Regions from separate parts of the Flavobacterium ginsengiterrae genome, predicted to be linked through region 3. Evidence: riboswitches for the same ligand, from Rfam matches in the RefSeq annotation. Region 3 holds a riboswitch; each other region holds the start of a gene.
What was found. A riboswitch is a leader RNA that binds a small molecule or an ion and turns the genes downstream of it on or off. The one in region 3 is predicted to bind cobalamin.

Region 1 (10,031 bases), on a different contig from region 3:
TCGTTTCTTAAGGGCATTTTCTTATGTTAATTTAATGGACTTATTTGGTAATGTGCCTATTACAACAGAAGCTGATCCAGTAGGGTTCTTTTATCCAGAGCAAAAAACAAGAGCAGAAGTTTTTGCTTTTGTAGAATCTGAATTGAAAGATTTAGATGGTAGTCTTCCAGCTGCAAGAGCAAATGAATATGGTAGAATTGATAAAGTTGCAGCTAAATTTTTATTAGCGCAAATTTATTTAAACTCTAAAGTATATACTGGAACAGAAAGAAATAATGAAGTAGCTACTTTGTGTAGTGAAATCATTAATTCAGGATATACATTTGCAAATGTTCCTTATGCTTATTTATTTTCAGCAGATAATGACAAAAATGGAGCTCAGAATGAATTTATATTCCCAATCATTAGTGATGGTGTTGCTATTAGAGCAACAGGTGGAGGTATGAGTTTTATTCTTCATGCTTCAATTGGAGGAAGTATGGATGCAGCTTCAAGAGGAATGGATGGTGGATGGCAGGGAACTAGAACTCGTAAAGAGTTTGTTGCACTTTTCCCTGATGTAACTGGTACTGGAGATAAAAGAGGTACATTCTATACAGATGGACAAGCTCTGGATATTACTAATATATCAACATTTACAGATGGTTATGCTGTAACAAAATATATTAATAAAAAAGCAGATGGTTCAGCTGCTCAAAGAGCTGATATTCCAGATACAGATTTCCCAATGTTCAGAATTTCAGATGCTTATTTAATGTATGCAGAAGCAGTTGTAAGAGGTGCTAGTACAGGTAATATAGGAACTGCGGTTGGTTATATTAATCAAATCAGAACTAGAGCAGAAGCAACACAAATATCAAGTGCAGATTTAACTCTTGATTTTCTGTTAGCAGAAAGAGGACGAGAATTATTCTGGGAGTGCCATAGAAGAACAGATTTAATTCGTTTTGGAAAATTTACAGGAGGTTCTAAAATCTGGCAATGGAAAGGTGGAACAATGAATGGTGGAGCAACAGAATCTTTTAGAGATTTAATGCCAATTCCTGCTAAAACAATTCAGGCAAATCCAACTTTGAAACAAAATCCTGGTTATTAATATTTATATAAAATAGTAATATGAAAAATATATATAAAATTTTAATCGCGTTTATTGGTGTATTAGCGGTTTCATGTAATGCTGATGCTGTAGATGAAAGACCAGTTCTGGATTCTGTTACAATACCTGAGATTACTGCACCAGCAACAGGACAAACTTATGTTTTGGATGTTGAAAAAGCGCAAGAAGAAGCAGTTAAGATTACTTGGTCAGCTGCGGAATATTCAACAGATGTAGTAATAAAATATACTTTGTTGATTGATAAAAAAGGAGGAGACTTTACTGCAGCAAAAACGCTTGCTGCTACAACCAATCTTACTGAAGCTTCAATTTTAGCAAAAGATTTAAATCAAGCTGCAATTGATCTTGGTGGTAAGCCAGAAGTTGCAGCAGATTATGATGTGAAAATTGCTTCAAATGTATCTGGAGGATTTGTACAAGTAGGAAAAGGTTTGATCTCAATTACTGTAACTCCTTATGTTGGCAAAGTTCCTTATGAATTTAATGACTGGTATTTAGTTGGAGATGCAACTGTTTCTGGATGGGATAATAATAAAGGAAATCAAATCCTGTTTAGAAGCGCTACAAATGCTAATGAATATAAATTTACAGGATTTTTTAAGGCGGGAGCATTTAAAGCAATTAAAAACTTAGGCAGCTGGGCGCCAATGTATGGTGGTAGTGGAGGCTCTTTAGCTTACAGAGCAACTGATGGCGATGCAGATCCTGCAAGTTTTGTAATTGCTGCAGATGGTTATTACACTTTCAAAATGGATGTTCAAAAGTTAACTTATACTTTAGAACCATACGCTGGTGGAGCAGGTGCTGCAACATATACAACTGTGGGGATTATAGGAAGTGCTACTGCTAAAGGATGGGATGCTTCTACTGCAATGGTAAAATCATCTTTCAATGCACACATTTGGACATTGGGCGTAACTTCACTTAATGATGGTGAAATGAAATTCAGAGCAAATGACGCCTGGGATGTTTCATGGGGAGGTAAAACTGCTTTCTCTGGTGGAGGAACTGGAGATAATATTCCAGTGGCAAAATCTAAATATCTAATTTATTTTAATGATTTAGACGGAAGTTATTTGATGATTCCAAATCAATAAAACTTCAGTTAATAACTGAAAAAGGGCTATCTGCTGGATAGCCCTTTTTTAATCAAACTAGCTAATCAAATAACCACACTGATTATGAAAAAAACTTTACTATCAATATTTTTATTGATGGCAGTAACTGTTTTTCCACAGGTTCAAACAGTAACTTATTCAATAAATCCAGCAACATTTGAAGATACAACGCCTATTACTATTACAATTAATGGAAACAGTATAAACGAAACTTCATGGGGAATTGCGGCAACTCATGCATTATATCTTTGGTCATGGTCTTATGATGTAAACGACGCCAATCAAATGGATTCTTCTTCTAACGGTTCCTGGACAGCCTCTGATGAAGCCAGCAAGTTTACTTATAATGCAGGAACAGATACTTACACTAAAACATTTACGCCTTCAGTATATTTCGGCAGAAACGGAATTGGAAGAATAGGATTTTTAGTGAAAGCAAAAGATGCAACCGGTGATAAAAAATCACAGGATATAACAGTCGAAGTGGGATCTTTTCAGGTCAGTCTGACTTCTCCAGTTGAAAACAGTACTACAATTATTGCTTCCGGTGCTAATTTTAATATTGCAGCAACCAATACCAATGGCGCTGCAAGTTATTCTTTAAAATCAAACGGAGCAGTAATAAATACCAATGCGAGTACAACAAACTATTCTTATTCTCATACTAACATAACAAATAATCAAACTTACGAGTTAAGTGTTACTCAGGCAGGAACTACAATTGTAAAGAAGTTTTCGGCAGTTGTTAATCCAAATACAGTTTCAGAAACAATGCCTGCAGGTTTAGCAGACGGAATTAATTACAATCCTGCTGATTTTACAAAAGCAACTTTGGTTCTGGATGCACCGCTTAAAGATTTTGTTTACGTTGCAGGAAGTTTCAATAACTGGCAGCCAACTTCGGCGTATGCCATGAAAAAAGATCCGGTTTCTGGAAAATTTTGGCTGGAATTAACCGGATTGGTTTCTGGGGTTAATAATACGTATCAATATTGGGTAGTTGATGCTACACCGCTGGCAAATTCTCCATCTCTTGTAAAAACTGCCGATCCATATTCAACTTTAGTATTATCTCCTTATGATGACCCTTGGATTCCTTCAGTAAATTATCCTAATATACCTGTTTATCCAGTGGGACAAACTTTTGAAGTTACTGTTTTAAGAACAGGTCAGACTCCATACAATTGGCAGGTACAAAATTTTACAAAACCCGAAAAAGAAAAATTAGTGGTTTATGAAGTTTTAGTTCGCGATTTTGATGCAGCGAGAAGTTATCAGAGTTTAATTGATAAAATAGATTATTTTAAAAATCTTAAAATAAATGCCATCGAATTAATGCCGGTTATGGAGTTCGAAGGAAACGAAAGCTGGGGTTATAATACTTCGTTTCATATGGCTTTGGATAAATTCTATGGGACTTCAGATAAACTTAAAGAATTTATCGATTTATGTCATCAAAACGGAATTGCTGTAATTCTGGACGTTGCCTTAAATCATGCATTTGGAAGAAACCCAATGGTAAGAATGTGGATGAATGATCCTGATGGCGACGGTTTTGGCTCACCAACAGCCGAAAATCCATATTTTAATACTGTAGCAAAACACAGTTATAATGTGGGTGAAGATTTTAATCATCAATCTGCAAAAACACAATATTATGTAGAAAGAGTTATTAAACAATGGATTCAGGAATATAAAATTGATGGTTTCCGATGGGATTTAACGAAAGGATTTACTCAGGCTTGTACCGCTTCTGACAATGCTTGTACAGATGCCTACCAGCAGGATCGAGTAGATATTTTGAAAAAATATGCTGATTATTCATGGAGTTTAGATCCAACACATTATACAATTTTTGAACATCTAGGTTCTGATGCCGAAGAAAAACAATGGGCAGATTATAAAGTTACAGAAACGCCAAGTAAAGGAATTATGATGTGGGGAAAAATGACAAATGAATACAATCAATTGTCAATGGGATATGCTTCAGATAGTAATATTTCGAGAATGCTGAGTTCAAATCGCGGTTTTGCTGCAAACCGTTTAATAGGTTATGCAGAAAGTCACGATGAAGAACGTTTGATGTATAAAAATGTACAATATGGAGCAGTAAATGGTTCTTATAGTGTCAAAGCATTAAATACTGCATTGGAAAGAATGTCAGCAGTTGGAGCTGTTTCATTATTAGTTCCCGGGCCAAAAATGATCTGGCATTTTGGAGAATTAGGCTGGGAAAATTCCATTTTTACATGTAATGATAATACCGTTAATACTGATTTTGATGCCATTGGCGGAGATTGTAAATTAGATACAAAACCACAGCCTCAATGGGTAAATAACTGGCTTGGCAATTCAAATCGCAGTAAAATTTACAACGATTGGGCAAAAATGATAACCTTAAAAAAGACAGAACCGGTGTTTTTAGGAACTGCCGTAATGACTAACGCAAATTCACTGACAGTAAATATTAAAATTACTAATGAAAGCCTGACTTCGGCACAATTAAAAGATGTGTTGATTCTGGCTAATTTTGATACAACGGCTCAAAATACTCCAACAGGTTTTCCGTATGCTGGAACGTGGTATAATTTAATGGATAATACTTCAATAAATGTTACCGATGTAAATGCGCCAATAAATTTACCAGCCGGCGAATACAGAATTTACGGAAACAAAACCGCAAATCTGGCTATTGAAGATTTTGAAAAAACAGCTGCGGTAAGTTTATTTCCAAATCCGGTTTCAAACTATTTTACTTTAAATACTGCTGTTGCAAAAGTTCAGATTTATTCAATATCAGGACAATTGGTTAAAACTTTTACATCAAATGAAAATGCTGATTTTCAATTTGGCGTAAGCGAATTACAAACAGGATTATATATAGTAAAAGCTGTAGATCAAAATCAGAAAACCCAAGTTATGAAGTTTATCAAAAAATAAACTTTAAAAATATATCGCTGACAGATTAAAAATTTGGTTTGGTTAGTAATGAGAAAGGGCTGTTTTGCTTTATTGCAGACAGCCCTTTTCTGGTTTAGTTGTTTATTGTTTTTGTTATTTCTTTTTATCGTTGTATTCTCCAATAACGGCAAAATAACCAAATGTTCCTAAGCCCAAAACAATAAGAGGCGTTAGAATAAAAAGAATAATAATTCCAAAGACTAAATCATCCTGCTGATCTGATAATAATTTAGGTAAGCCAAATTCAAACACGCAAAAGTAAGCGGCCGCAACTGCCAAAATAACCCATAAAACCCCTAAAGCTTGTTTGATTGTATTCATGTTCTTAAATGTTTAAAGATGATTAATTTTATTTTTATTGTCTACGTATATCATTCCAATTACAAAACAGATCGAGGCAATGATAATAGGATACCAAAGTCCGTCAAGATAAAAATCGCTTTTTCCGGCCGCTTTTGAATGCGTTACAAAATAGGTTGAAATTGCGGGCAGTAAACCTCCAAAAATCCCGTTACCAACATGATAAGGAAGTGACATTGAAGTGTATCTGATTTTAGTTGGAAACATTTCAACTAAAAATGCAGCAATTGGTCCATACACCATTGTAACAAATAAAACCTGAATGAAAACTAAAAAAATTAAAGTCCATTCATCGCCGGAATTGATATTTACAGTAACACTGCTTTGTGATTTTTTTCCATCGGCAAAGTCTGTTTTCTTTTCTACATACGTAGTTCCATCGCTATAGGTTTTTGAAATAGTGGTAATTACGTCGTTATTTTTTGCTGTCTCAATATTTTGTGAGGTTTGTTCTATAATTTCGGTTTTGTGGTTTATATCAGTTGTGTTGTACATCATTTTATATATAGGTCTGTAAAATAAAATGGCCAGCAGCATTCCAGACATCATAATATATTTCCGACCCACTTTGTCACTCAGCCATCCAAAAACGATAAAAAATGGAGTGCCAATTAACAAAGCAATTCCAAGTAAACTGTCGACCTGAGAGGAATCTATATTCATAACCGTTTTCATGAAACTCATAGCATAGAATTGTCCGGTATACCAAACAACACCTTGCCCCATAGTGGCTCCAAATAAAGCCAAAAGAACAAACTTTAAATTGTATCGGTTTCCAAAACTTTCTTTTAACGGATTTGCGCTTGTAGTTCCTTCCTTTTTAGCTTTTGCAAATACGGGTGATTCATCCATATTTTTTCTAATTAGATATGAAACGCCAACCATGGCAATAGAAACCCAAAAAGGAACACGCCATCCCCAAAGGTCAAAATCCTCGGCAGAAAGAACACTTTTTGTAGCCAGAATAACCATCAAAGAAATAAACAAACCAACAGTTGCTGTAGTTTGAATCCACGATGTCCAGTATCCTTTTTGTCCAACGGGAGCATGTTCGGCAACATAAGTAGCCGCGCCGCCATATTCGCCGCCAAGAGCTAAACCTTGTAATAAACGCAGAATGAGAACTAATAAAGGCGCCAGAAAACCAATCGTTTCATAACTGGGAATACAGCCTATTAAAAATGTCGAACCTCCCATGAGTAATAAAGTCGCCATGAAAGTATATTTTCGACCTATAATATCGCCAAGTCTTCCAAAAAATAAAGCGCCAAAAGGTCTTGCGACAAATCCTGCCGCAAATGTGGCCAAAGTCGATAAAAATGCGGCTGTTGGATTATCACTCGGAAAAAATTTAGTGGAGATTACTACGGCCAGACTCCCAAAAATATAGAAATCGTACCATTCAATCATAGTTCCCATAGAAGAGGCGGAAATAACTTTCCAAATACCTTTAGTAGAAGTTTTGCTCATAAAACGTCCTGTGGTTTTAATAATAATTAAAAAATTAAAATACGATTTTACGAATATATAAGATATTTTTTTATTTAGTTGATACTTTTTTAACAAAAACATCTCAATTGTTAACATCTTGTTTCTTTAGTAAGTTAGTTCTTCATAAATTAAAATTCTGAATGTTTTTAAACCTTTAATTACAAATCCAGCTCGTTTTCTTAAAAAAGAAAACACTAGTTTTGCAGCTCAAAATTTAAAGCAGAAAATGGTTGTCATATTTAGATAAATATTGACATTAAAAGGGAATTTGGTGAAAATCCAAAACTGTCCCGCAGCTGTAAGCTCATTAACTGAAACCCTTTAATATGTCACTTTTCAATTAGAAAGGGAAGGCTGGGTGTAGGGAGCAAGTCAGAAGACCTGCCATTTTTATAGTAATAATAGCTTTCGGGGATTGAAGCTGGCGTTAAGAACGGTACTTTTTCACTTTTGTGAACAGGTATTTGTTTCGTCATTCTATTCTCGTAAGCTAAAATAAAGTTTATGAGATTTTTTTTCTGCAAATATGATATCGCAAAACAGTTCCCTTTTCGGGAATTTTCTCTTTTTCGATTTTCCTTTTTCTCTGCTAAAAAATCATTTAAACAAATCGTCGTACCATTTGTTGCAGCATTATTCTATGCATAAAAATGTACTGCCGGTTAAACCAAGTGATAATTTTTTAAATATTTAATAATGAAAACCCAATTTTTTTTCAGGCATTTAATTGCAATTGCCTCTTTAGCAGCATTAGTAACTTCATGTAATAACGATGATGATTTTACAGCTCCTCCAGTAATAAACGGCGAACAGCAGTTAAAAGATACTTTGACAATTGGAAAAACACTTAAGTTAAGTTCAAAAATAAAAGATCGAAATAATTTATCTTTCGAATGGACAGTTGATGGAAAAGTAGTAAGCTCTGATTCTACTTATACTTTTAATCCGGAAACGAGAGGCGATTTTAAAATTAATATGACTGCCAAAAATAGCGGAGGAGAAGTAACACTTACATACGATATTCACACTTGGGGCACTTATGAAAATGGTTTTTTTATGATTAATGAAGGCTGGTTCGGACACGGAACGGGAACAGTTGGCTTTTACAGATACGATACAAAAGCAATTGAAGACAGTGTTTTTGTAAAAGTAAATCCGGATAAAAACTTAAAACCAGAATCATCAACATTAGAATTTGGAACAATCATTAACAAAAAACTATTCTTAGTCTCAAAAGTAGGCGGTCCTGTTGTCGTAGCCGATGCTTATTCGCTTAAAGAAGAAAAAAGAATCGAAGCAAAAGGCGGAAATGACTGGCGCGCAATAGAAGCAATAGACGAAAATCAGGCGTTGCTTACTTCTGGAAAAGGAATATTTAAGCTTAATTTAAATACAATGGAATTAGGCGGACAAATTGAAGGTATTACAGGACAGGTAGGAGATATTGTAAAAGTGAATAATTACATTTTTGCATTGTCTGCTTCAAAAGGTGTTCTTGTTATTAATGCTTCGACACTGGCTGTAGAAAAAACTATTTCGGGAATGGTTTTAGGATTTGCCGTTACAGATGATAAAAAAGTTTGGGCAGCAGGCGGTACAAAGCTTATAAATATAGACTCTAATACTCTAGAAATAACAGAAACGGCATTAGGTTTTCAAGCTTATGGAAGCTGGGGAGCATGGCATCCCGGATCTATTACTGCGGCTAAAAATGATGTTTTTATTGCTAAAAACGCAAGTTTTAACGGAGGTAAAGAAATTTATAAGTATACTGGAGGTGCAGCTTCATTAACGAAACCGTTTATTACTTTAACTGGAGTAAATATCTTGTATGGAGCCGGAATTGGATATGATAGAAAGAAAAATACTTTAGTTGTCAATACAGTAGACTCTGGATTTGGAGCTAATTTTGCAAACAATAATTTGTATTTCTTTAATGCAGATTCTGGTGCTAAAACTTCAGGAGTAAGTTTTTCTGGATATTATTTCCCAGCGGTTTCTGTGTTTCATCAATAGTTTTTTTAACCGCAAAGTGCGCTAAAGTTTTACGCAAAAGGTTCGCAATGTTATAATTAAACTTTGCGAACCTTTTGCGTTTTTCCTTTGTGTCCTTGCGTTTAAATATTTTTAAAAGAGTATAAAAAAACAAAAAACCCGAATATTTCTATTCGGGTTTTGTGGTACCTCCAGTCCCGAGGCTTCGGGAGAACCAGGGACACATGTATGTTATCTTTTAGATAAAATATCCTTTAGAATTGATGGGTCATTAATTATTTTTTTGTTAAACACTTTGCTTTTCATTCTTTTAATAAAGTTTTCAAGATATAGTGCTTCATCTCTATTGAAACAATTAAAAGTTAATACAATTTCCCAGTCATTGGCAATTTTAGTAAAAGAATTAGAATATATATGAGTGTTATGTTTCGAAATTCTTTCTTCCAGATTATTAGTCTCGCCAATATAAAACTTTTGAGATGATTTAGAATAGAGTATATAAAGATAGTGCATTTATAAAATATTATAAAAAACAAAAAACCCGAATATTTCTATTCGGGTTTTGTGGTACCTCCAGGGATCGAACCAGGGACACATGGATTTTCAGTCCATTGCTCTACCATCTGAGCTAAGGTACCGTGTTGTGCTCAATGCGGGTGCAAAGATAGAATCATTTTCCGTTTATCCAAAACATTTTATAAAAAAAATCAATTCGTATCTTCGCAGAAACAAAAAGAAAAAATGATTTTAACTGTTGATGTTGGAAATACCAGAATTAAAGCTGCTGTCTTTGAAGCAAGTACTGTTTTAGAGTATTTTGTTTTTGAAAAGAATGAGCTTGAAAAAAAAATCGAAAAAATTTTAGAAAAATTTCCAAATTGCTCCGATTTGGTTGTTGCTTCGGTTGGAAACGTCGAAAAACAATCATTTTTGACTTTTGAAAAAAAGTTAAACGTTCATTTTTTTACACACGAAGATGTTTTTCCTTT
Region 2 (10,031 bases), on a different contig from region 3:
GTTGTACACATCAATATGTTTGGCCAAAACTCAAGCATGAATGTTGTACAAGCTGCGAGTATCGCTTTATACGAGATTACTTCTTAAGTCTCGAAAATTCCTTGCAAAAACATAAAGGCAAACTACATTTCTTACTAAAAACTAAAACTTAAGTTTTAAGAAATTATTATCTTATTTTTATAAAATCCGATAAAAAGCAAATAATAACGTTAAAATACACCTAAAAAAACATTAAGTAAGAAAAAACATCATAATATTTAAAATATTAATTTTGTAGGAATCAGCATTTACAAGGGTTTGTAAAATTCTGACAAATAAATCTATATAAAAATTTGGCTACAAAATGAATTTGTTATAAAATTGCGATCTGGTTAACCAAAACTATTAATTTATAACAAAAACCCCCTAGATTTATGAAAAAAGTTATTATTACCGCAATTACAGCATTAGTGCTGTTTTCATGTCAAAATGATCAAGCTGAAGGAACAAATTCTGAAGCAGCTGCAAAAGCAACTCTTCGTACCTGCGCAAGTCAGGATGTTTTAGAAGCTCAATTAAAAGCTGATCCTACATTAGCAATTAGAATGAACGAAATTGAAGCTTATACAAACAAAGCTTTACTTTCTGGTAAACTTGTAAATGGAAAAATTGAAATTCCAGTTGTAGTAAATGTTCTATACAGAACAACTGCAGAAAATATTTCAGCAGCACAAATTCAATCTCAAATTGATGTTTTAAACAAAGATTTTAACGCTTTAAACTCAGACTATAATAGTGTTCCTGCATTATTCGCTGGTGTAAAAGCAAACGTTGGAATTACATTTGTATTAGATCAGATTATCAGAAAATCAACAACAAAAACCTCTTGGGGAACTAACGACGCTATGAAAAAAACAGCTCAGGGCGGTCTTGCACCAACTTCTCCAACAACAAAACTTAATATGTGGTCTTGCACAATTGGAGGCGGAATTTTAGGTTATGCACAATTTCCTGGTGGAGCATCTTCTACAGACGGAGTTGTAATTGATCCAAAATATTTCGGATTATCTGGTGCAGCAAATGCTCCTTATAATTTAGGAAGAACTGCTACTCACGAAGTAGGACACTGGATGAATTTACGTCACATTTGGGGAGATGCAACTTGCGGAAGTGATTTAGTGTCTGATACTCCAACTCACAACACAGCAAACTATGGTGTTCCTTCTTACCCACACTACAGCACTTGCTCTGGTACTCCTGTAGAAATGACAATGAACTACATGGATTATGTTGATGATGCAGCGATGTATATGTTCTCAACAGGTCAGAAAAACAGAATTGCAGCGATCTTTACAAGCGGAGGCGCAAGAAATTCTTTTGCACAACCATAAATAAAAAAAATCCAATTAAAGGCGAGATGAAATCATCTCGCCTTTTTTTTGACTATCATTTTAGAACGCCCAAAACTTTAGAATTATAAAAGCTTTTTCCTATATTTATAATCTTAAATTTTAAATATGATAACGTCAAAAACTATCTCTAACGGGATCTTAAGAGCTTTAGCAACTATCTTGATAATTGGTATTGTTTTATACTTTCTATATGAAATACAAACTGTAATTGTTTACTTATGCATATCGTTGATTTTGTGCTTAATAGCAAATCCGCTTGTATTGTTTTTAAAAAACAGGCTCAAATTCAGCAACTCAATGGCAGCCACAACAACAATTATTCTTTTTATATTTCTAATTGTGGGCTTTATATTATTATTTGTACCATTAATTATTTCGCAGGCCAATAATTTAGCTTTACTGGATACGGCACATCTTCAGGAAAAATTTATGGAAACAGAAAAACATCTGGAAGAATACTTTAATATTCAGCATATTGACTTAAATAAAGTCATAAAAGATTCTAAATTGACATCAGTATTAGATTTCAGCTACTTTACCCGTTTTATCAATTCGATAATTAATTTTCTGGCAGATATGGGAATGGGACTTGTATCTGTATTTTTTATTACTTTCTTCTTTATAAAAGATCAGGCTATTTTTAAAGATCAGGCCAGAAGAATACTTCCAGACTCAAATGAAGACAAAATATTAAATTCTATAACTAAAATAAACCATCTTTTAACCCGCTATTTTGTTGGTTTATTACTGCAGTTAATTGTTGTATTTATTTTATACCTCATCGTATTAATTATTTTTGGTAATAAAAATGCATTTGTAATTGCCTTTTTATGTGCCATTTTAAATGTTATACCTTATTTAGGACCTATTATTGGAACTACTTTAGCCGGTATTTTAACCATGATTAGTATGATAGGACAGGATTTTCAGTCAGAAATTCTTCCTAAGACAATTTATGTAATTATAGGTTTCTTAGTAGTTCAGGCCATTGACAATAACATCAGCCAGCCAATAATCTCGTCAAAAAGTGTAAATTCGCATCCTTTAGAAATATTCCTGATTATTTTAATCAGCGGTATTACATTTGGAATTGTAGGCATGATAATCGCTGTTCCTGTGTTTACAATGATTAAAGTAATTTTAAAAGAATTTTTTCCAGACAATAAAATTGTCTCCGTATTAACCGAAAGAATTTAGCATTGAACAACAACATTTTAAGAAAAGATATTCAGGAGTTTATTATTAAAAATACCGGTGCTGATATCACAAAATTAGCGCTTCAAAAAAATCCGTTCCCAGATGTGGAATGGATTTTAATTTTAAACCAGATTGAAGCCCGAACAAAAGCCAGAGAAAAACTCCCAACTTGGTTTGCAGCAGAAAATATTATGTATCCAAGTAAAATTTCTATAGAACAAACCTCATCAGAAAAAACGGCTGTCTACAAAGCTTCTTTAATAAATGGTGAAAGTTTAATTGATCTTACAGGAGGTTTTGGCGTAGATGATTATTATTTCTCTAAAAAGTTTAAAACAATTGCACACTGCGAAATAAACGAAGATTTATCTGCCGTTGTAAAACATAATTATGAGCAGTTAAATGTGCAAAACTGTAGTTTTTATGCGGATGATTCTACTAATGTTTTACACGATTTAAAACAAAAATGGAATTGGATTTATATAGATCCTTCGAGACGAAATGATGCCAAAGGCAAAGTTTTTATGCTTAAAGACTGTCTGCCGAATGTACCGGAATCTCTGGATTTTTATTTTGAAAAAAGTGATTCTATTTTAATAAAAACAGCACCTTTACTGGATATTTCGGCTGCTCTATCTGAACTTAAATTTGTAAAAAACATTCATATTATTGCCCTTGAAAATGAAGTTAAAGAATTGCTTTTTGAAATTCATAACCATTATTCCGGCGAAATAACTTTAAAAACAGCAAACATTTTAAAAGACAAAACTGAAACTTTTGATTTTGTTCTTGGTTCAGAAAATGATTTTACATCCTATCATCTTCCGCAGAAATATCTTTATGAGCCCAATTCGGCAATAATGAAATCAGGCGGATTTGATCAGGTAAGTTCTTTCTTCAAAATAAACAAACTGCATAAACATTCGCATTTGTACACTTCAGATCATTTAATCGATTTTCCGGGCAGAAGTTTTGAAATCGAAAAAGCCGTTTTGTACAATAAAAATGAAATGAAAAACACGCTTTTAAATCAGCAGGCAAATGTTACGACACGTAATTTTCCTGAAACAGTAGAAAATATTCGAAAAAAATGGAAAATAAAAAATGGAGGAAATCTGTATAGTTTTTTTACAACTGATAAAAATGATAACAAAATAGTTTTAATTTGCAGAAAAATAAACTAGAAATGAAACAACTAATTACACTAACTCTTTTTTTATTAGCCTTTACAGCATTTGCTCAAAAACCATGTGAATACAGCGCCAATGTAACTGACTCTATTGGTACGTACAAAATAACTAACGAATACTTAATGAGCGAAAAGTATTTTGGAGGTTCGTTTAACTACATTTTTTTCTCACTGGCGCAAACTGACGGTCTGCCGACTTTAAATTTACAAAATATTCAAAAAAGTAAAGATTTTATAAAAGCGAATTGTTTTGATAAAAACTCTAAAATCTTTTTACAGTTAGAAAACGGAAAAATTGTAACATTAATGCATATTAATCAGGAAAACTGCGGAACGCTTGTTCGCGATGATAAAGGTTTTGACAACCGAATCAATACTGGTATTTTTATGTTTATGAAAGATAATTTTGAAGAATTGAAAAAATCGCCTGTATCTATTATGCGAATTAAATATCTTACCAATACAGAAGACTATATCGTAAAAGCTGATCTTACTTCTGAATTAACGGGTAAAGTAACGCATCCCAATACTTACTTTATGGAAAATATCAGATGTGTAGAATAAATTAGTTACAATTCCACTTTTGATTCGAAACGGCATCTTTTAAACCTGCTTTTAAATTATAATGCCACCATTCTGAATCAAATGAATTGAAACCATTTTCTATCATTATCTTTTTTAAGAATTTTCGGTTTGATAAAACTTTTTTAGAGAAATTGGTATAATTATGACCTGCTTCGGGTCCAAAAAAATCAAAAGCAGTTCCCATATCCAATTCTTTTCCGTTATTGTCAACCAGCGAAATATCAACGGCTCCTCCTCTATTATGGATGGAGCCTTTTTTTGGATCGGCAACATACTTAGGGTTCGATACAATTTCCCACATTTTCTTCTGGATCGACAAAGGTCTGTAACAATCGTAAAGCTTTATTTTATATCCTTTTTTAATAAATTCTTTATTCGCCGCAACCAATGCTTTAACCGTTTTTAAACGCAGTAAACATTCGGCACAATCATATACTTTCGCTTTTAAGAAATTATCTTCTGTGGCATATTTCATGTCATACACAAAATCTTTACTATAATCTTTTAAGTTTACAAAAGCAGTATCGGCAATTTTATGTTCTACAGGTTCTGCATACGCTTCGTGTTGTGCCTGTACAGAAGTCATCCAAAAAAATGCAGTTAAAAAAACGGAAGATTTAATAAAATGTAACATGAAGTTATAATTTGAGTCTTTACTGAAAGTAAATATATAAATTATAATTAAATTCGTTCAACTTAAAAACTTACGAATATGAATAACAAATCATTGTTTTTACTTCTGAGTTTATTTTTTGCTGTTTCACAACTCTTCGCACAGCAGACAAAAGCTTTAAAATCAGCCAATACAGAAACCGATTACGACATTCAGGACAGCGTTTCTATAACCACACGCGACGGCGGCATTTTATCTGCAATGATCGCACACAAAAAAAATGACAACAATACAAAACCCGTAATTCTTCAATATACAATTTACGTTCGTGACAAAGGAAGAGATCTAAAAAGTATAAAAGAATCTGTAGACAAAGGCTACACCGGAATTATAGTATATTCGAGAGGAAAACGTTTCAGCCCTGACGAAATAAATCCGTATGAAAACGAAGTAAATGATGTTTACGATGCCATAGACTGGATTAGCAAACAAAAATGGTGTAATGGAAAAGTGGCTATGTACGGCGGCAGTTATAATGGTTTTACACAATGGGCAGCGTGCAAAAAAATGCATCCGGCTCTTAAAACAATTGTACCTGCGGTAGCAAACAGACCCGGAATGGGACTTCCTATGGAAAACAACATTTTTATAAACCCAAATTACGAATGGGCTTTTTATGTAGGAAACAATAAATATCTCGATACCGTAACGAATAATAACAGACCCCGTTTTAGAGGTTTAAAATTTAGATGGTGGGAATCCGGAACGGCCTACAGAAAACTAGACAGTATTGACGGTGAGCCCAACAGATGGTTTCAAAAATGGATAAACCACCCGTCGTTTGACGAATACTGGCAGAAAATGGCGCCTTATAAAACTGATTTTGCACAAATAAATATTCCGGTTTTAGCGTTTGACGGATATTATAACGATTCGCAGAATTCGGGTTTATATTACTTAAAAGAACTTCAAAAATACAGTCCAAAAACGCCTTTTTACCTTATAATTGGTCCTTACGGGCATTTTGGAACTCAAGTTGGCGGTGAAGCTGTTCTGAATGATTACAAAGTCGATCCCGTTTCTTTAATCGACATAAAGAAAATTACTTACGAATGGTTTGATTATATTTTGAAAAACGGCCCCAAACCGGAAATTCTAAAAGATAAAATCAATTACGAAGTCATGGGTGCCAACGAATGGAAAAGTGCTTCTTCATTTGAAAAAATGCACAATGATTTCCTGACTTTATATTTAACTACACCTAAATCAGATGATTTCCATAAAGCCGATAATAAAAAGCCTAAAAAAGAAGAATTTCTAATTCAGGAAGTTGATTTTGCAAACAGAGAAATCAGCAATAATAATTATTATCCAAGTCCGATTATTCAAAAAGAAGTCAACAAAAATGATGGTTACTTTTTTATCAGCGAACCTTTAACCCAGCCTTTAATTGTAAATGGTTCTTTTTTGGGAGAAATCAAATGCAGTATCAACAAAAAAGATTTTGATTTAGGCGTAACTCTTTATGAAGTCACGCCAAACGGAGAATATTTTCATCTTTCCTACTACATTGGACGCGCCAGTTATGCAAAGGATATCGAAAAACGACAATTGCTTCAGCCTGATAAAATAGAAGCTATTACATTTTCCAACACGCATTTTGTGAGTAAAAAACTCCATAAAGGAAGCCGTTTATTAATTGCCGTTAACGTAAATAAAAATGCTTTCTCACAACTAAATTACGGAACCGGAAAAGACGTAAGCGATGAAACGATTCTAGATGCAAAAGAACCTTTGCAGATAAAATGGTATAATGACAGTTTTGTAAAAATTCCTGTTTTAAAATAATCCTGATTACAAGGCTTGTAAACAGTATTTTTTGAGAACATAACTACACAAATTTTACAATAAAGCAATATTATCTTGCAGACACGACCTAACAATTATATCTTTACACCCGATTTTGGTCTGTTTTTTCTTAGGAAAAAATAGTTAAAAGGGAATCAGGTGTAAATCCTGAACAGACCCGCTACTGTAAGTTCTATAGAAGTCTTTAAACATTACTTATGCCATTGTCCCGAATTTCGGGGTGAGAAGGCCGTTTAAAGATGGAACAAGTCAGGAGACCTGCCACGATCACATAGTTTAAAACTTTCGTGGTATGAAGTTGACGACACAAGATGGTAACCTGTTATAGGACAGCAGGCCTATATCTGTCTTTTTGTAAGTACATCACCGAAAGTTTTTTTAAATCAATCGTGATGTATAATTTTAGAAAAACACTTTTAGCTTTTATTTTATTTTTTCCTTTTTGGCTTCACTCGCAGGCAGTCACAGATAGTTCGCGCGTTTTAAAAGAAGTTATTTTAAAAGGAAAACCCTATCAGGAAGTTATTCCCGTGCAAAGTCTTTCTGGCGTACTGCTCGAAAAACTGGCAAGTCATAATGTGGCAGACGCACTTCGGTATTTTGCTGGCACACAAATCAAAGATTACGGCGGTGTCGGCGGACTTAAAACAGTCGATGTCCGCAATATGGGAACACATCACGTTGGCGTATTTTATGACGGAATTCAGCTTGGAAATGCTCAAAACGGTGTAACCGATCTTGGTAAATATTCGCTTGACGACATGGAATCATTAACAATGTACAATGGTCAGAAAAGTGAAATTTTTCAGTCAGCTAAAGATTTTGCTTCAGCTTCAGCCATTTATTTACGAACAAAACGTCCTGTTTTTTCGGGGAATAAAAAAACAAATCTGCTTGTTCGTTACAAAACCATGTCGATTGATTATCACGATCCTTCTTTTAGATGGGAACAAAAACTCAGCGATAAAGTCAGTTTGAGTGTCAGTTCTGAATACATCAAATCTAACGGAGAATATAAATTTAGATATAAAAGAAAAAATCAGGATGGTAGTATTGCCTACGATACCACAGCAACAAGATACAACAGCGATATTGAAGCATTTCGATTTGAATCTGGAGTTTACGGAAAAATAAACAACGGTTCTTGGGACGCCAAAGTCTATTATTATGATTCTGAAAGAGGCGCGCCGGGAGCGATTGTCGAAAATAAATTCAGAGACGGATTCAGGCAGTTTGATAAGAACTTTTTTGCGCAGAGTTTTTTCACCAAAGATGTTTCAGAGAAATATAAATTTCAGGCAAAAGGGAAATTCGCTTACGATTATACACATTATATTGCGCGGGATACCACCAGTGTTTTAGGTGAAGTAGTAACCGAAGGCGCACAATCAGACGACAGTTACTTTCAGCAGGAAGCTTATTTCTCGGCCGTAAATTTATACAGCATTTTACCTACTTGGGATGTTTCGCTGTCAACCGATTTTCAATACAATAAATTAAACGCAACAAGACGCGGTATTCAAACGCAGTTTTCTTTCCCACAGCGTTATACCGCATTGGTTTCGCTTGCGACTTCTTATCGATATGAAGGTTTTAAAGTTTTAGGAAACGTTTTGGCAACCCGCGTAATCGAAGAAGTGAAATTCAACGCCAAAGCGCCAAACAAAACCGAATTTACCCCCGCTTTATTCCTTGGTTATACGCCATTTAAAAAGTACGATTTCAATTTAAGAGCCTTCGCTAAACGCATTTTCAGAATGCCGACTTTCAACGATTTATATTACACAATGGTCGGTTCAAGTACTTTGAGACCTGAATATATGAACCAATACGATGTTGGTTTTACCTATAATTTTTCTCTTAAAGAAAGTTTTATAGACAAATTCTCCATTCAGGCAGACGCTTATTATACCAATACCAAAGACAAAATTGTGGCGGCGCCGACAGGAAATTTATTCCGCTGGATGATGACGAATATTGGTCAGGTAAAAGGAAAAGGAATTGAAACGGTTGTCAATCTGGGAACTCATATCGACAAAGTTAATCTAACTGCAAACTTAACTTATACGTATTCTCAAAGTCAGGATTTCACCAAATTTTCAGGTTTAGAATTGTCTTCTTACGGCGATCAGATTCCGTATACGCCTTGGCACAGCGGTTCTGGAATTTTGAATGCAGGTTACGAATCATGGAACTTCAATTACAGTTTTATCTACGTTGGAAAACGCTACAACGGAAACGTCAATAATATAAAAGTAAATGAGGTACAGCCGTGGTACACACACGATTTGGCGGTTCAAAAGGCTTTCACTTTTAATAAATGCAAATTGAACGGAACGATAGAAGTCAACAATGCTTTTAATCAGCAGTATGAAGTGATTTACAATTATCCGATGCCTGGGCGAACATTCAAATTTATAGTCAGTTTTGAGATATGAAAAAGAGCATTATAAAAATACTATTTGGTTTAAACATTGCCATTTCGCTGGTTTCATGCCGTGAAGACGAAACGATATTTCTTTCCTCAGATGTAAGCGTTGCTGCGCCGAGAAGTGACGGAAATATTGAAGGATTTTATCTTCTTAACGAAGGTAATATGGGAATGAACAGAGCCAGTATCGACGTTTTTAATTACCGAACAGGAAATTATACAACCGATGTTTATTCGGAACGAAACCCGAATGTCGTAAAAGAACTGGGCGATGTTGGAAACGATATTCAAATCTATGGCAATAAAGTGTATGCCGTAATTAATGTTTCCAATAAAGTTGAAGTTCTCGAAAAATGGACGGCAAAACGCATCAAAAAAATCGATATTCCCAACTGCCGTTATGTGACTTTTTACAAAGACAAAGCGTATGTAAGTTCGTATGCCGGACCCGTTGCAATTGACCCGAATGCCGAAATTGGTTTTGTTGCCGAAATTGATACGACTTCTTTAGAAATAAAAAGAAAAGTAACCGTTGGTTATCAGCCGGAACAAATGGTGGTTCATAACGGAAAATTATATGTAGCCAATTCTGGTGGTTATCGCGTTCCGAATTACGATCGTACTGTTTCGGTTATTGATCTGGAAACTTTTACAGAAACCAAAAAAATTGATGTCGGGATTAATCTCTACGGAATGCAGATCGACAGCCGAGGCGATATTTATGTGAGTTCGCGCGGTGATTACTACAACACGCCA
Region 3 (10,031 bases):
CAGAATATCTGGCTTTCACTGACTGAACAGGGTTACGGAATGGGCTGGGTTTCAATTCTTAATTATTTTCAATTTAAAAAATTACTTGATTTACCAGAAAATATAGAACCGCTGGGCTATTTCTGCATTGGAAAACCTGCTACAAATTACGGTAATCAGCCTATGCTGCAGCAATTGCACTGGAAGCAAAAATCTGAAAAAGCGCATTGCACCGAAATCAATTCGATTCATAAAATAAATGTTTCTGATTTTGATTTAAAATCTCAAAACAAAACTGAAATTCAAAATGATTTCAGTCAGGCTTTACAAGAAAAAATAGATTCTAAAACAAAACCTGTTGGTTCATTGGGAACTCTGGAATCGCTTGCTTTTCAAATGGCAACGGTTTTTGAAACTCTGAATCCTAAAATAATAAATCCAAATATTGTGGTTTTTGCTGCAGATCACGGAATTGCTAATCATGGCGTAAGTGATTATCCACAAGATGTAACACGTCAAATGGTGAATAATTTTCTGGAAGGCGGCGCGGCAATAAATGTTTTTTGCAGACAAAATGATATTCAATTATCAATTGTCGATTCTGGAGTAAATTATGATTTTCCAACAAATGCGAAATTAATTAATGCTAAAATTGCAAAAGGAACGCAGTCTTTTCTGCATACGGCCGCAATGAGCGAAACAGAATTGAAATTGTGTTTTGAAAAAGGAAAATCAATTGTTAAAGATATTGCTAAGACAGGTTCTAACTGCATTGGTTTTGGTGAAATGGGAATTGGAAATACCTCTACAGCATCGGTTTTAATGAGTCTTATTACTGGTTTTTCTCTTGAAGACTGTGTTGGAAAAGGCACAGGAATTAATGAGCAGAAACTTCTGGAAAAACAAAACATTCTAAAAAAAGCAATTGAAAATTATTCTGGTCAGAACAAATTAGAAAATCATCTCTCCTATTTTGGAGGTTTCGAAATTATACAAATGGCCAGCGGAATGCTCGCTGCCTTTGAAAACAAAATGCTGATTCTTGTTGATGGTTTTATTTGTACTGTGGCTTATTTAATCGCTTTTAAAATAAATCCTGATATTCAAAAAAATGCTGTTTTCTGTCATTGTTCTGCCGAAAAAGCACATTTTAAATTATTGGATTATTTAAAAGCAAAACCTGTTTTAAATTTAGATTTGCGTCTTGGAGAAGGTACAGGCTGTGCCGTTGCTTTTCCGGTTTTAAAATCAGCAGAGGCATTTTTAAATGAAATGGCGAGTTTTGAAAGTGCCGGAGTCAGCAGGAAATAGATTTAGTATTCAGTCTCAGTATTTCTAGTAATCAATATATTTTTTCAAATCGGTCTCTTTAAATGAAAAAAGAACTTCATATTTTCTTTACCTGTTTAATGTTTTACACTCGGATTCCCTGTCCGGAAAATATTAATCATGATCCTGAATATTTAAACAAAGCAACAAGATATTTTCCATTTATTGGCTGGATTGTGGGAACCATTTCATTTTTATCTTTCTATATTTTTTCACTTTTTCTTTCTATAGAAACGGCTGTAATTTTTGCTATTATAACATCTGTTTTAACAACCGGAGCTTTTCATGAAGATGGATTTGCAGATGTCTGCGACGGATTTGGCGGCGGATGGACTAAGGAAAAAATTCTCATAATTATGAAAGACAGCGCCATTGGTGCTTATGGCGCAATTGGTTTAGTTTTACTTTTTCTGGTAAAATTCAAACTGCTTTCAGAATCTATATCGCTTTTTACAACCGATAATTATATTTTAATTTATCTCTTATTTATTTCCGCTCATTCTGTAAGTCGTTTAGCTGCGATCAGCATTATTTTTACACATGAATATTCGCGTGATGATGCTTCGAGTAAAAGCAAACCGATTGCTAAAAATCATAGTTGGAAAGAAGTTCTTGGTTCTTTTTTCTTCGGAATAATTCCTTTGGGTATATTTTCTTTTTTTTATCTAAAAGCTCTTCTTGTTTTGATTCCGGTTTTTATTACCCGATATTTTTTAGCACGTTACTTTCAAAAATGGATTGATGGTTACACAGGCGATTGTCTGGGAGCGACACAACAGATTTGTGAGGTGATTTATTATTTAAGTATACTTTTTATATGGAAATTTATCTAGTCCGCCATACTGAAACAATTTGCGAAAAAGGCGTTTGTTACGGACAATCTGACGTAGACATTGCTGAGCCTTTTGAGGAAATTTTCAAAAGAATTATTTCAGAACTGCCACGCAACGCTGTTATTTTTACGAGTCCGTTAAAACGCTGTGCAATTTTAGCAAAACACATTCAAAAAAATAATAATGCCATTTCTTACCAGGAAGACGATCGTTTAAAAGAAATGAATTTTGGCGATTGGGAATTAAAAAACTGGGATGATATTTCGCCGGAAGAATTAAATCCATGGATGGAAGATTTTGTAAATATTAGAGCTTCAAACGGAGAATCTTTTACAGAATTACATGAAAGAACAAGACAATTTTTATCTGATGAAATTTCAAAAATACAGCAGCCTGTCATTATTGTTGCTCATGCCGGCATCATTAGAAGTATTATATGTCATCAAACTTCACTGCCTTTAAAAGAGGCATTTAAAAACAAAATCGATTTTGGAGAAATCATAAGAATTGAACTATAATTTGTAACTTTAGTTAAGTAATTGATTCTAAAAACGAAACATATTTGAATTATCAACATATTTAACTTTATATTTGCAGCAAATTAAGGTTGTGTTATTGTAACACATTAAAAGAGAATCAAGTAAAAATCTTGAGCTGTACCCGCAACTGTAAGCTTTGTTCTAGAAAAGAATGTTTGTTGTAACTGCAAAACCACTGCTCGCCGCGGCGAATGGGAAGGTAAACAACAAAACGCAAGCCAGGAGACCTGCCTTTGTAACAAATATCGAGCTCTCGGGAAAAAGAGTTTAGAAATTATGACTTTAAGATTGCGTTTTGTTTTTTTTCTTTTGATGTTGTGCCAATTTATTTCGGCGCAGAGTGATTCTATTAAGCTCAAAGAAGTTGTAGTTTCTGATTCCAATCTTAAGAAATATTCGTCTTCACAATCGGTTCAGGTTTTAAATGATTCAATTCTTGAAAAAAACCAGCCTTCTTTAACTTCTCTTTTAAATTTTAATACTGTTATTTATTTCAAAGAAAATGGACTTGGAATGACTTCTGCTCCATCGTTTAGAGGAACAACCGGCGCACAAACTGCTGTTATTTGGAATGGAATAAATATAAATTCGCAATTTTTAGGTCAGGCAGATTTTAATACCATTGGCACCCGTGACTTTAATTCAATAACTGTAAAAGCCGGAGGAGGAAGTGTTTTATACGGAAGCAGTGCCATAGGCGGCAGTATTCACCTTAATAATGATTTAAGTTTTAAAAATGAATTCTCAAATCATGTCTTTTTTAGCGCAGGGAGTTACAATACGTACAGTGCAAACTATCGTACTGTAGTTTCATCAGACAAATACAGTTTACAGGTTAGTATTTCAAGAAATAGTTCTGATAATGATTTTAAATATCCGGGCAATTCAAACGAAAGAAATAGTAATGGAGAATATTATAACACGAGTATGAATACTACTTTTGGTTATAAAATAAATTCTAATAACACGATAAAAGCTTATAGTCAGTTTTACGATTCAGAACGTCACTTTTCTCTAACTTCACCCAATGCATCAAAAACTAAATATCAGGATTTTAACACCCGAAATTTATTAGAATGGGAAAGCTTTTTAGGACGTTTTACTTCTAAACTTCGAGCAGCTCATATTGGCGAATCTTATAAATATTTCTCTAATATTAATTCAAAAAACTTTACTTACGGAAAAGTCGAAACTTCGATCATCAAATATGATCTGGCTTTTGATGTAAATGACAAAATAAAGCTAAACTCGATTGTAGATTACAGCCGAAACAAAGGATATGGCTCTAGTATTGATAACGTTAAAAGAGAAGTTGGTTCTGCCAGTTTACTATTACGCCATTTATTAAGTGAAAAATGGGATTATAACGCCAGCATTCGTCAGGAAATAACAGACAATTATGGTAATCCTTTTCTTTTCTCATTTGGAACAAGATATCAATTTACAGACTTTTATCGCATAAAGTTAAATGCATCGAAGAATTTCAGGATGCCAACTTATAATGATTTGTTCTGGGAAGGAAGCGGTAATCCAAATCTAAAACCAGAAACATCTTATCAGGCTGAAATTGGCAATGAATTTTTTAGAAAAAACTTCTCTTTATCTGTTACTGGTTATTATAATTCTATTAAAGATTTATTACGCTGGGTACCGCAAGAAGGCGGCGGAGATTTATGGCTTCCTGAAAACACAGACAACGTTAGAGCTTACGGCGCTGAAGTTCTTGTAGAATGGAAACCAAAAATCGGCGAAAACCATTTAACCTTTAACGGAACTTACGCTTACACGATTTCAGAAAGCAAACAGTTGATTAAAAACCAATTAATCTACAAACAATTAATTTATGTTCCGTATCATAAATTAACAGGTTCTGCTGCTTACAACTGGAAAAAATTGTCTTCTTATTTTCAATACTTATATACTGGAGAAGTTTACAGTACTCCTTTTAACACACCTTCTGCAAGAGTTAAAGATTATAATGTTGCAAATATGGGGGCTGATTATGATTTTGGAACAAAAAACAGTTACAAGATTGGATTTCAGGTTTTGAATCTGTTTAATGAAAATTATCAGCCCGTGATTAGCAGACAAATGCCCGGAAGAAATTATACTATATACATAAACCTTAATTTTTAAATATCATGAAAAGATTTAATAGACTATTTTTAGCAGTCATTGTAAGTTCGGCATTTTTTGTGTCCTGCAGCAACGATGACGACAATAATGAAGAACCGCGCGGAGATTATGAAAATGGAATATTCGTTGCTAACGAAGGTAATTTTGAAAAAAGTAATGGAGCTATTTCTTATTTATCAGGTGATGCAAGCATTGAAAACAATGTTTTTTCTTTAGTTAATCCTGGCAAAACTACCGGAGACACTCCTATGTGCATTGGTTTTAAAGGCGATGCTGCTTACATTGTTGTAAATGGTTCAAATAAAATTGAAGTAGTTAACAGATACACTTTTAAAAGCATTACTACCATTACGGCTAATTTAAACAATCCACGATATATTGCATTTGCAAACGGAAAAGGATATGTTACTAACTGGGGAGAAGGCGGTAATCCAGATGACGATTATGTAGCGGTTTTAGACCTTACTACAAATACTATAACTTCTTCAATTTCTGTAGTTGAAGGTCCCGAAAAAATTATCGAAAATGACGGTAAACTTTATGTTGCACACAAAGGCGGCTGGAGCCAGGGAAATTCGCTGACTGTTATAAACTCTGCAACTAATGCAGTTGTTACAAATTTTGTAGTTGGAGATGTTCCTAGTGGTTTAGCAGAAGAAAATGGTACTTTATATGTATTATGTGACGGAAAACCATTTTATGCAGATGTTGAAACTGCAGGAAAAATAGTTAAAGTAAATTTAAGTACTAATACTATTTCAGCTACAATGAGTTTTACAGGTTTAACACATCCTGGATTTATAGATACAGAAGACAACAAAATTTACTATACTGTTGGAAACAGTATTTACTCATTTGCAGCGAATGCTACAGCATTACCAACAGCTCCGTTGTTTAAAGCATCTGATGTAAAAATTCTTTATGGTTTTGCTGTAGAAAACAACAAAATTTATATTGCTGATGCCATAAATAATCAAGATTCTGGTGAAATATACATCTATTCTTTAGCTGGTGCAGTTACTAAAACATTTACAGCAGGAATATCTCCAAACGGATTTTACTTTAACGATTAATTCATTTTCGAATTAGTTATTTAATTGTTTTTAAACAAAAAAGGCTTTCATTTCTGAAAGCCTTTTTTATTGTTATTAAAACCCTTTTGGAGTTTCCTCGAAATACATTTCGTTTCGTAATCCGTTGATTTTTTTAGAATCGCTTATATAAGGTAAAACCAAACCATGGTCATTTTGAACTTTCTTAGCTGTAGTTCCTGTAATTTTAGAAATTGCCATATTTAATAAAGGCTCCGATGGATCACCTAAAACACCATAACTGCTAATATATTCTAACTGAACAAAAGTAGGAACTAGTCCTTGTGTATAATCTCCAAAATCTGAAGCGTTAGAGATCTTAAATACCAAAGGCTGCATTGCATATTTATGATTTGGATTCACATTTCTTTTTGTAAACGTAGGTGAATCATAAAGTGTAACCGAACCCACATTTTTACCCGTTGTCGTTTCTCCTATCTGAACCACATTAATATATGGTTTTAATCCGTTTATAATTAATTCACTTGCAGATGCTGTGCCGGAAGTTGTTAATATATATACGGTAGATAAATTTAAACTGTTTACCGGAGTTCCGTCAATATCTTTTACAAATCGTTCATTTAAAACTTCAAGATCTTCAGTAGTCATGCCTCCCATCTGCTTGAAATTATATTGTCTTTTCGAAAATATTTTACCTTCAAACTGACCTGTAATCATACTTGCTAAACGTGTTGAAGTACGCACAGATCCTCCTCCATTATATCTTAAATCTAAAACCAAATCTGTTGCTCCTTCATTTTTAAATCCCTGAAAAGCTTCATTTAACTTGGAATCATATTCAGAATAAAATCCATTGTACATTAAATAAGCAATTTTATGACCTCCACTATTAATTACTTTGTTTATTAAAATTGGATTTTCTTCTAAAACTGTTTTAGTCAAAGCGACAGATTTTCCATTTAAAATAAAATTAGATCCGTCATAATCGGCAAAATTCAACGTATAACTATCATTTCCTAATAATAAAGACTGATAATTTGAAACTGTAAGTTTTGTTCCGTTTACGCTGGTAAACAAATCGCCTCTTTTTACAGCTTTTGTAGATGCATCTGAATTAGGAATAATATAACGAACATATCCCACAAGATCGTTTGAACCTTCTGCAACTCTCGTCAGCCTAAAATCAACACCGTTATTTTTTGTAATTCCACCTAGTTCCTGCTCTAAAACTGTATAATCTTTTACAATCCAGCTGAAACGATCTATAGCATTGCTAGGATATTTACTCACAGGTTTATTTAATAAATCCTGAAATAAATCTTCAGGATCTGAATATCCTTCTAAATAAGAGTTTAATTCTGCCTGAGAACTAAAACGATCATCTGCCAGATTTGCTACATCACCCTGCCACAAATAAAGCTCATTTAGACCTTTCCAGACAAAATCATTCACTTGCAATTGCGCAGGAGTTCTCACATCATCCTCATCTTCACAAGACTGCAGGAAGAATGTTAACAGACACAAAAACAGTATCGATTTTAAAATTGGTTTCATAAGAGTAGGTTTCGGTATTGTATTAACGTAAAAATACTACCTTTAGTTTTAAGTAATGTGCTTTTTTGAAAAAAAAATTACAATAGTGTTGTAACAAAAATAATTGTGCCTCGTCTTGACTATATAAGCTAACGAATAACCTTTTAATTTATGAACCAGAATGTGTTTATAGAATTAGTTAATCCTTTCAAAGACAAAGTGTTTCGTCTGGCAAAACGATTGCTTACCAGTACCGAAGAAGCTGAAGATGCAACTCAGGAAGTAATGGTAAAATTATGGAATAAAAAAGAGAATCTGGACGCCTATAATAATGTTGAAGCACTGGCGATGACAATGACAAAAAACTATTGTTTAGATCAGTTAAAATCTAAAAGAGCCGGAAATCTGCAGATTGTACACAATAACTTTACAGATCGTGAGCCGCAATTAGACCGGAAACTTGAAGATGCTGACAGTTTAGAATGGGTTGGAAAAATTATAAGCCAGCTGCCGGAACAGCTTCAAATATTAATTCAGCTTCGAGATGTAGAACAATATGAATTTGAAGAGATTGCTAAAATTGTAAACATGAACGAAACAGCAATCAGGGTAGCGCTTTCGAGAGCGAGAAAAAAAATAAGAGAATCAATGGTAAATGCACACAGTTATGGAATTAGATAAAATAGAAAATATATTAGAAAAATACTTTCAGGGAGAAACGACTATTGCAGAAGAAAATCAATTAAAAGAATATTTTTCTTCATCAAATGTTGCGCAGCATTTAGAGCAGTACAAACCAATTTTTGGTTATTTCTCTCAGGTAAAACAACAAAAATCAACGCAGGAAATTCCACTAAAAACTAAAAAACGAAATGTTGCGTGGTTATCGATTGCAGCTTCGGTTGTTGTTTTACTAGGAGCGGGATCTTATTTTCTGGTAAGCAAAAACAATACAGCACCGGCTGTGGCACAGACAGAATTAGGAACCTACGACGATCCGGAAGAAGCTTTAAAAGCGACGCAGAAAGCTTTGGCCTTATTGTCAAACAATGTTAATGTAGGTATTGAAAGTGTACGATACATTAACGAATATGAACAATCAAAAAACAGAATTTTTAAACAGTAATTAAAATCCAATCAAATGAAAAATTTCATCATAACACTAGTTTTCGCATTCGTTACACAAGCATTTTATGCACAAGGCGCTTTTGACAAATTTGATGGTCAGGACGACGTAACATCAGTAATTGTAAACAAAAAAATGTTCGACTTAATGAGCAAGGTTAAAGTTGATGCTTCTGACAAGGAAACACAACAGTATATCAACCTGATCAAAAAATTAGATTACTTAAAAGTCTTTACAACTAAAAACCCAAAAATTGAAGCCGACATGAAAGCTTCTGCAGATAAATACATAAAAACTGCCGGTTTAGAAGAATTAATGCGAGTAAACGACAGCGGTAAAAATGTAAAAATAATGGTAAAATCAGGAGCCAGCGACACACAAATCAAAGAGTTGCTAATGTTTGTTGATGGTGCAAAAAATGACGAAACTGTTTTATTGTCTCTTACTGGTAATTTTGATTTAAACGAAATCTCTGTATTAACAGACAAGATGCAGCTTCCTGGTGGTTCTGACTTAAAAAAAGCTTCTAAAAGCAAAAAATAATCATGAAAGTTAATGTTTTCACCACCGCTGTTATAGTATTACTGACTCTTGTGAGCTGTAATTCTGAACCTTCACTGCAAAAGTATTTTGTTGAAAATACAGATAAAAAGGATTTTATTTCCCTTGATGTTTCTTCTGATATTTTAAACTTAGAAAAAACAAAACTTTCGGCAGAGCAAAAAGAAGCTGTAAACTCATTCGATAAAATGAACATACTGGCTTTTAAAGCAACTGACAAAAACCAGACTGAGTTTGAAACAGAACGTAAAAAAGTTACTGCGATATTAAAAAATCCAAAATACCAGGAACTTATGAAAATTGGTTCCGGTAAAGATGGTGCTTCAATAAGCTATGTAGGTTCTGATGAAAACATTAAAGAATTTGTTGTTTTTGCCAATAGAAAAGAAAATGGTTTTGCAGTTGTCCGCGTTTTAGGAAACGATATGAATCCTAATAACATAATTGCACTAATGTCAGTTTTAAAAGAGTCAAAAATTGATATGGAACAATTGAAGCCATTGCAGCAACTGGTTAAATAATTAGAATTTTACTTTTAAACAAAAAAGCTCCTTTATTGGGGCTTTTTTTATTTACTATTGTTGATACCGAACCTGAACGCACTGCAGTTCTCTACGGAAAATTGGAATTAATCATATCATTTTCACCACAAAACATATCGTAGAGACGCACTGCAGTGCGTCTTATGTGCAACGAATTATTTCAGATTAGGAATCGTAAATACTAAGCGTAGACGCACTGTGGTGCCTCTCTATGGAAAATTGAAACGTATAAATTAAATTCGACTATTTTTCAATTGAATAATCTAACAATTAAGAAGATTATACTTTGTAATTTTTATTTTGATGTTAATTGAATTTAATTACATTTACAAAATGAGATTTAAAACTGCCAAAATTTTAAATATCAAAAACTAATAAACCTTATTAAACATGATACAAAA

Region 1: another riboswitch for cobalamin. It lies ahead of ABD859_RS07440 (DUF5074 domain-containing protein); the one in region 3 lies ahead of ABD859_RS21100 (TonB-dependent receptor plug domain-containing protein).
Region 2: another riboswitch for cobalamin. It lies ahead of ABD859_RS18690 (TonB-dependent receptor); the one in region 3 lies ahead of ABD859_RS21100 (TonB-dependent receptor plug domain-containing protein).

What each region holds. Positions count from the first base shown of each region.
Region 1 is NZ_BAABDU010000003.1:1,041,088-1,051,118, forward strand. Features, by position in the region: gene ABD859_RS07415 (RagB/SusD family nutrient uptake outer membrane protein) at 1-1,096, shown strand, start outside; gene ABD859_RS07420 (SusE domain-containing protein) at 1,117-2,214, shown strand; gene ABD859_RS07425 (alpha-amylase family glycosyl hydrolase) at 2,299-5,175, shown strand; gene ABD859_RS07430 (DUF6814 family protein) at 5,290-5,517, opposite strand; gene ABD859_RS07435 (MFS transporter) at 5,530-7,026, opposite strand; cobalamin riboswitch at 7,258-7,450, shown strand; gene ABD859_RS07440 (DUF5074 domain-containing protein) at 7,744-9,063, shown strand; gene ABD859_RS07445 (GIY-YIG nuclease family protein) at 9,274-9,555, opposite strand; tRNA gene ABD859_RS07450 (tRNA-Phe) at 9,608-9,680, opposite strand; gene ABD859_RS07455 (type III pantothenate kinase) at 9,784-10,031, shown strand, end outside.
Region 2 is NZ_BAABDU010000006.1:563,808-573,838, reverse strand. Features, by position in the region: gene ABD859_RS18725 (TrmH family RNA methyltransferase) at 1-87, shown strand, start outside; gene ABD859_RS18720 (zinc metalloprotease) at 414-1,370, shown strand; gene ABD859_RS18715 (AI-2E family transporter) at 1,497-2,588, shown strand; gene ABD859_RS18710 (THUMP-like domain-containing protein) at 2,591-3,772, shown strand; gene ABD859_RS18705 (hypothetical protein) at 3,775-4,341, shown strand; gene ABD859_RS18700 (M15 family metallopeptidase) at 4,343-4,948, opposite strand; gene ABD859_RS18695 (CocE/NonD family hydrolase) at 5,075-6,823, shown strand; cobalamin riboswitch at 6,923-7,124, shown strand; gene ABD859_RS18690 (TonB-dependent receptor) at 7,237-9,282, shown strand; gene ABD859_RS18685 (DUF5074 domain-containing protein) at 9,279-10,031, shown strand, end outside.
Region 3 is NZ_BAABDU010000007.1:374,903-384,933, reverse strand. Features, by position in the region: gene cobT (nicotinate-nucleotide--dimethylbenzimidazole phosphoribosyltransferase) at 1-1,290, shown strand, start outside; gene ABD859_RS21110 (adenosylcobinamide-GDP ribazoletransferase) at 1,353-2,141, shown strand; gene cobC (alpha-ribazole phosphatase) at 2,126-2,659, shown strand; cobalamin riboswitch at 2,729-2,929, shown strand; gene ABD859_RS21100 (TonB-dependent receptor plug domain-containing protein) at 2,957-4,816, shown strand; gene ABD859_RS21095 (DUF5074 domain-containing protein) at 4,822-5,889, shown strand; gene ABD859_RS21090 (S41 family peptidase) at 5,965-7,422, opposite strand; gene ABD859_RS21085 (RNA polymerase sigma factor) at 7,573-8,082, shown strand; gene ABD859_RS21080 (hypothetical protein) at 8,069-8,527, shown strand; gene ABD859_RS21075 (DUF4252 domain-containing protein) at 8,543-9,070, shown strand; gene ABD859_RS21070 (DUF4252 domain-containing protein) at 9,073-9,609, shown strand; gene yiaA (inner membrane protein YiaA) at 10,021-10,031, shown strand, end outside.